Regions from separate parts of the Inediibacterium massiliense genome, predicted to be linked through region 1. Evidence: riboswitches for the same ligand, from Rfam matches in the RefSeq annotation. Region 1 holds a riboswitch; each other region holds the start of a gene.

The links. A riboswitch is a leader RNA that binds a small molecule or an ion and turns the genes downstream of it on or off. The one in region 1 is predicted to bind thiamine pyrophosphate.
Region 2: it holds a riboswitch for thiamine pyrophosphate, as region 1 does, so the genes downstream of both, thiD (bifunctional hydroxymethylpyrimidine kinase/phosphomethylpyrimidine kinase) here and thiS (sulfur carrier protein ThiS) in region 1, are expected to answer to the same signal.
Region 3: it holds a riboswitch for thiamine pyrophosphate, as region 1 does, so the genes downstream of both, thiT (energy-coupled thiamine transporter ThiT) here and thiS (sulfur carrier protein ThiS) in region 1, are expected to answer to the same signal.

Annotation. Positions count from the first base shown of each region.
Region 1 is NZ_LN876586.1:149,203-151,470, reverse strand. It holds gene thiC (phosphomethylpyrimidine synthase ThiC) at 1-544, opposite strand, end outside; partial or broken gene BN2409_RS17785 (ThiS-like ubiquitin domain-containing protein) at 558-893, opposite strand; gene thiS (sulfur carrier protein ThiS) at 927-1,118, opposite strand; TPP riboswitch at 1,188-1,294, opposite strand; TPP riboswitch at 1,336-1,434, opposite strand; gene rbsB (ribose ABC transporter substrate-binding protein RbsB) at 1,483-2,268, opposite strand, start outside.
Region 2 is NZ_LN876587.1:209,106-211,373, forward strand. It holds gene BN2409_RS09550 (superoxide dismutase) at 1-135, shown strand, start outside; TPP riboswitch at 326-425, shown strand; TPP riboswitch at 495-594, shown strand; gene thiD (bifunctional hydroxymethylpyrimidine kinase/phosphomethylpyrimidine kinase) at 739-1,542, shown strand; gene thiM (hydroxyethylthiazole kinase) at 1,594-2,268, shown strand, end outside.
Region 3 is NZ_LN876586.1:936,095-938,362, reverse strand. It holds gene BN2409_RS08230 (class I SAM-dependent DNA methyltransferase) at 1-130, opposite strand, end outside; gene BN2409_RS08225 (alpha/beta-type small acid-soluble spore protein) at 203-412, opposite strand; gene thiT (energy-coupled thiamine transporter ThiT) at 471-998, opposite strand; TPP riboswitch at 1,064-1,169, opposite strand; gene BN2409_RS08215 (DegV family protein) at 1,203-2,045, opposite strand; gene BN2409_RS08210 (type II CAAX endopeptidase family protein) at 2,066-2,268, opposite strand, start outside.

The sequences.
Region 1 (2,268 bases):
TGTTCGTAAGTCTTTTATTTCTTTTGAAAGTTTCTGCGGTATTTTTATTCAGCCCTGCATGAATGGTTACAAAATCTACTCCATCCTTTGCATGTTTTCTTACTACATCTAAAAATTCTTTTGCAGTAATATCTTTTAATTCCTTATCATAAAAGCCTACCGCATCATATATAGGGACAGTCCCTATCATAGCACTTGATCTTTTAATTAATTTTCTTCTAAATTCTTCTGTTTTACCATAAGAACTCAAATCCATAATAGCCTCTGCTTTCATATCTAAAGCTACCTTTACTTTTTCAAGTTCTTTTTCTATATCACAACAATCTTTAGAAATACCTAAATTTACATTGATCTTCGTTTTAAGTCCCTCTCCTACTCCTTCAGGATCTAATGATTTGTGATTTTTATTGGCAGGAATAATTACTTTTCCCTCTGCAATAAGTTTTCTTAAAATATCTACTTCTATATTCTCCTTTTTTGATACAATTTCCATTTCTTTAGTAATAATCCCTCGTTTAGCAGCATCCATTTGAGTTGTATACATACTTTCATCTCCTTTATATAATCATCCAGTCTTTTAATATAGGCTGATATCCTTTTTCTAATATGGCTTTTTTCATTTCTTCTACACTTCTTGTATCTGATATGTCAAACTGTCCATCTCCCTTATCTTCTGCACTATGTCCCCCCACCTCTGTAGTAACTCCTGCAGAAACTTTTGTAACTCCAAGAGGAATTAGGTTTTCTCTAAGTTCTGCTCTCCTTATAAGAATAATGTGGTCTCCTTCTTTTGATTTTTGATCTTCCTTGATTGGAAATCCATTTCGTATCATAATATCTGCATCGTTTTTATAAAAATTTTTCACATGAAATACAGTTGCATCACTCTTTACTTCTAGCTTTTTTCATTCACAAATATGTTCATATCAACCTTCTCCTACAAAACTTACAATTTCTATCTTGTCTTCTTCATTAAGAATATGTTCTTTATACTCTTCCTTTACAATAATTTTTTCATTGACTTCTATGACTATTTTGTCTTTTTCTAAATTTAAATGTTTCAAAAATTCTTCTATATGCATTTGTGGAATATTCATCATCTTTCCATTTACAATCATCTTTTCCCCTCCCTTCATTGAAATTTTATAAATTATACAAAAAAGTGGGAATTCTCAGAGAACTCCCACTTTGCATGCAGAAAGATTCCCTACGTTGGCATTATCCAAATCAGGTTATACGGGTCAGAGATCACATCTCTTTCTCAGCCCATTTATGAGCTCCCCAGTTTATTCATTTTATGGCTTTACTTACAAAAAAAGCTTACCCGAAGGTAAGCTTGATCTCTCGTTGCTTCCCTACGTCAGTATGACCTGCATCAGGTAATAAGGGTCAGGAAAAATCCTTCTCAGCCAAAAGGCCCCCCTAGCAAAACTATCTTGTTGCTTTCATTGTATTCTTATTTTTGTTTTTTGTAAAGTCTTATTATTCTGTTATTAATTTTAAATCAACAGGAATAAAGTCATCTACTTTTTCCCCTTTGATTATTTTATCTGCTGTTTCTATTCCTAAAGATCCTATTTTATCTGGTTGCTGTGCAACAGTTGCAGCAAGTTTTCCTTCTTTTACAGATGTAACTGCATCCTCTGTAGCATCAAAACCAACAACCATAATGTCTCTTTTGGTTCCTTCGATAGCTTTTAATGCACCTAAAGCCATTTCATCATTATGAGCAAAAACAGCATTGATTTCTGGTTGTGCTTGTAAGATATTTTCCATCACTGTCAAACCTTCTGTTCTATTAAAGTTTGCAGTTTGTTTTGCTACTACTGTTAATTCTTTTCCTTTGATCGCTTCATTAAATCCTGCTCCTCTATCTACTGTAGCAGAAGCTCCTGGAATTCCCTCTAACTCTACTAATTTTCCTTTTTCTCCAAGTTTTTCTACAATGTATTCTCCTGCCATTTTTCCACCTGCTACATTATCAGAAGCAATATGAGATACTACCTCTCCGCTTTTTGCTCCTCTATCTAGAGTAAGTACTGGAATATTTGCATCATTTGAAATCTTAATGGCATTTCCTACTGTATCAGAGTTTGTTGGATTGATCATAATAGCTGAAACGCCTCTTGTTACCATATCTTCCATATTAGAAAGTTCCTTCTCTGACTTATCTTGCGAATCTAATACAATTAACTCATACCCTAATTCTTTGGCTTTTGCCTCAGCACCCTCTTTTAATGTTACAAAAAATGGATTGTTTAAAGTGGA
Region 2 (2,268 bases), on a different contig from region 1:
TTATTAACTATAGATGTTTGGGAGCATGCTTATTATTTGAAATATAAAAATGTTAGAGCGGATTATGTTAAAAATATATGGAATTTGATAGACTGGTCAAAAATTGAAAATATATATGAGGATTATGCAAAATAAGCATGAGATGATTCAAACAGATAGATTATCAAAATAACTTTATCGTAAAGAACATATGTAAATACTTTCCTCTGTGTAAAAAGAGGAAAGTATTTATTTTTAGGAAAGAATAGATGTAAGTATTAAAAAATTTACACATTTATTTGATTTGTGAAAATTTACAAATTATATTTTATCTGATATAATTCTTATATGTTTGCGGGGGAACTAGTTGTAGTTGAGAAGGTTAAAACCTAACCCTTTGAACCTGTTAGTTAACACTTACGTAGGGAAGCAAATCATTTAGGATACTTGTATATGATTAGAGTGCTTTCCACAGAGGATTGTACTCTATTTTTTTAACCCATAAAATTAAATATTATTATTTGCGGGGGAACTAGTTGTAGTTGAGAAGGTTAAAACCTGACCCTTTGAACCTGTTGGTTAATACTTACGTAGGGAAGCGAATCATTTACAAGATTATTTTGTATTGGATTAAAGGGTGCTTTCCTGTAAAGGAAAAGCACCTTATTTTTTTATAATACATAGGAAATTATAGATTTGTAAATAATCTTATAATTTTTGTTATGCATTTCAAAAGAGTTTAAAAAAGGAGGTAGTTTTATGAAAAAGGTACTGACGATTGCAGGATCAGATTGTAGTGGAGGGGCAGGAATACAAGCAGATTTAAAGACTTTTTCAGCCCATGGGGTATTTGGTATGAGTGTAATTGTTTCAGTGGTAGCGGAGAATACAAGCCGTGTAATTGACATACAGGATGTTACTCCTGATATGATAAAAAAGCAAATGGATGCGGTATTTGAGGATATTGAGGTAGATGCTATAAAAATTGGTATGTTGTCTACGCCTCTTTGTATGAAGGCTGTAGTAGAAAAGCTTCAGGAGTACAAGCCACGCAATGTTGTAATTGATCCTGTGATGTATGCAAAAAATGGTTGCCCTTTAATGAATCCTAATGCTATAGAAACATTGATAGAAGTTGTACTTCCTATGGCAGATTTACTGACTCCAAACATTCCAGAAGCTGAAAAAATATCAAATATTAAGATAAGTAATACAAAGGATATGGAAACAGCGGCAAAGCTTATTTATGATATGGGTTGTAAGAATGTTTTGGTAAAAGGTGGTCATGCCATTGGAGATGCACTAGATGTTTTATATGATGGAAAAGATTTTTATCATTTTGAAACAGAACGTATTGATACAAAAAACACACATGGGACAGGGTGTACTTTTTCTTCAGCCATTGCTTCTAATCTTGCTCTTGGTATGTCAATGTCACAAGCGGTTCAGCAGGCAAAAAAATATATTACAACAGCAATCAAACATTCTCTTGCTATAGGAAAAGGTCATGGACCTACACATCATTTTTATGATTTGTATAAAAATGGTTTACAAACAAAGTAAATAGTAGTTTTTCGGATTTGATTTTAAATAAAAGAAAGGGATGAAATAATCATGAATTATTTAACAAAAGAGTGTATGGACTTGATAGATGATGTAAGAACAAAAACTCCGCTTATACATAATATTACCAATTATGTAACAGTAAATGATTGTGCAAATGCTGTTTTAGCAATGGGAGCATCGCCTATTATGGCAGATGATCTATCAGAGGTAGAGGAAATAGTATCTATTTCTTCAGCACTGGTTATAAATATCGGAACATTAAATCAAAGAACCATAGAATCTATGATTACAGCAGGAAAAAAAGCAAACACACTACAGATACCTGTAGTTGTAGATCCTGTTGGAGCTGGAGCTTCCTCACTTAGAAACAAAGCTACAAGAGAAATTCTTTCACAAGTTAAAATTGATGTACTTCGTGGAAATTTATCAGAGGTATCTTTTGTAGCAGGGTTAAGTGTTTCTACAAAAGGTGTGGATGCAGCTAAGGAGGATCAAAAAAATGATGCAACAGATATTGCAAAAATGGTAGCTGACAAGCTCTCTTGTGTAGTAGGGATTACTGGAGAGGTAGATACTATTTCTGACGGTGTTAGAGTTGCTAAAATAGCAAACGGCAATCAATTGATGACTAAAGTAACAGGGACAGGGTGTATGACCTCTGCCATTGTAGGTAGTTTTTGTGGTGTAACAAAAGATTATTATACCGCTACGGTTGCAGGGATT
Region 3 (2,268 bases), 790 kb from region 1:
ATTCTGCTATATTTTGAGGATTTATATCATACCTTTTAAAAATATCTTCAATATACACGATCCACTCATCATAGTCTACATCTTCCATCAATTGATCATATACATAAGCAAAAGCACTATAGCTTTTCATTCCATCTCTCCCCTATCTTATATTTTCACTTGTTTATTATAATATATTTCCAAACAAAAAGAGATAGATTTTCTATCCCTCTGTATTTTTCTTATTCAATTGTTTTTTTCTTACCGTAATAAGTCCTCCAATTCTTCCTGTTTCCTTCGCAGTAAGTCCTCCCCATCCTAAGTTTTCTACCTTTTCTAATAATCCAAGCTCTTGAGCAATTTCATATTTCCATTTGTCTTCGATGGTTTCTATTTTATTCTTTTTATTTTTTACACTGTTTTTCTTAGACATTCATACCCCTCCCCTATATTTTTTATTATGGCCAAGGGGTACCCTTTTTATACTTATTTTACTGTTTTGTTAAATGATATTTTAAAGATTTATATAAAATACTAATGATAAAAATGGATATGATCAATTCTGGTACCAAATAGCTTGCATTGTACTTCATAGAATAAGCCCATGGATTTTCACCTGCTGGCGCATACGCTTTAAAAACAATTGCTCCAGATATAACATGAGAAATAAATCTTCCTATAGTAGCTATGCATATACTAATATTCACTCTTTTCAAATCTTTGTTCAAAAGTCCTGCAAGTCCTAAAACGCCAAAAGCAGTTATATAATCAAAAACTATAGATAAAATATGTAGTGACCATGATTTTCCTAATAAAAATTGTAAAATACCATATACAACTCCTGCTAAAATCCCAGGCCCGCATCCCCATCTTATGGAATATATAAAGATAGGTACCATACTTCCTGCTGTAATAGATCCTCCATAAGGCCCTTCAAATATCTTAATATAGCTTAAAATTTGTGCTAATGCAATCATAATCCCTGCTTCTACAATCATTTTTGTAGTAAATTTTTTCATTTTCATCACCCCCTTCAAAAATATTCATTACAAAATATAAAACTGCATTCTGAAAAGAATGCAGCTCATTTTCTTACTTATGTTCCTACGCTGGCATTATCCAGATCAGGTTATGGGTCGAAACAAATAAGTTTCCTCTCAGCCATTTTTTTAGCTCCCCGTTTATATTATCTTTTATAATTATAATGTATAAAATATAGTGGGTCAAATTTCAAAAGTAACTACTCCAATGAGTCCTGGTCCTGTATGGACTCCTAAAACTGGACTAATCTGAGAAAATAATATTTCATTAATATTTCCTATCTCCTTTATCCTCTCTAAAAGTTTCTTAGCTTCTTCCTCAGCATCTCCATGCATAATAGCAATATCTATTCTTTTATTTTTTATCTTTTCTTTTACAATAGAATAAATATCCTCTATTGATTTTTTTCGTCCTCTTACTTTTTTATAGGTATAATATTTTCCTTCCTCATCTATAGAAATAATAGGTTTGATTCCTAAAATTTCTCCTACTGTTCCTTCTACTAAACCAATTCTGCCACCTTTACGCAAATATTCTAAAGTTTTTAATACATAAAAAAGATCTGATTTATGAAGTATTTTTTTCGTTTTTTCTATAATTTGTTCAAAATTAGAATTTTTATAAGCTTCCTTAGCTGCTTCTAAAACTAAAAATCCAAGTCCCATAGATAAAGTTTTAGAATCCATTAATTCTATGGTCAATTTTTTAAATTCATTCGCTACATTTTTAACCATATTGTATGTACCACTTAAACCACTTGAAATAAATATACCTAGCACATGAGTATACTCTTCATCTTGTAATTTCTGAAACAAGTTTTTCGCATCCTCTGGAGAAGGCAAAGAAGTCTTTGGAGTCTCTATTTCTAAACTTTCATAAACTTCTTGTGGAGAAATTTCTACTCGATCTCTAAATTCTTTTTTTGAATAAATCACACGAAGAGGAAGTACCTCAATATTATATTTTTCAATCCACTCTTGTGGTAAGTCACAAGAAGAATCGGTAATTATGGCTATCTTTTCCATATACACTCTCCTAACTATAGTTAAAGCATCATATGCTTAATTTGTAAATAACCCATATATATAAATATAATAACTGTTAACCCAATAGGTGTAAATACAATTTTAGACATTGTATTGGTTTTTTCTTTATTTTCAATAAAATAACATTCTTTTTTATTCTTTTTCATATCTTTTATGATTTTTTTATATAATGAATATCCTAAGGTAGCTGTAAAAACAGATA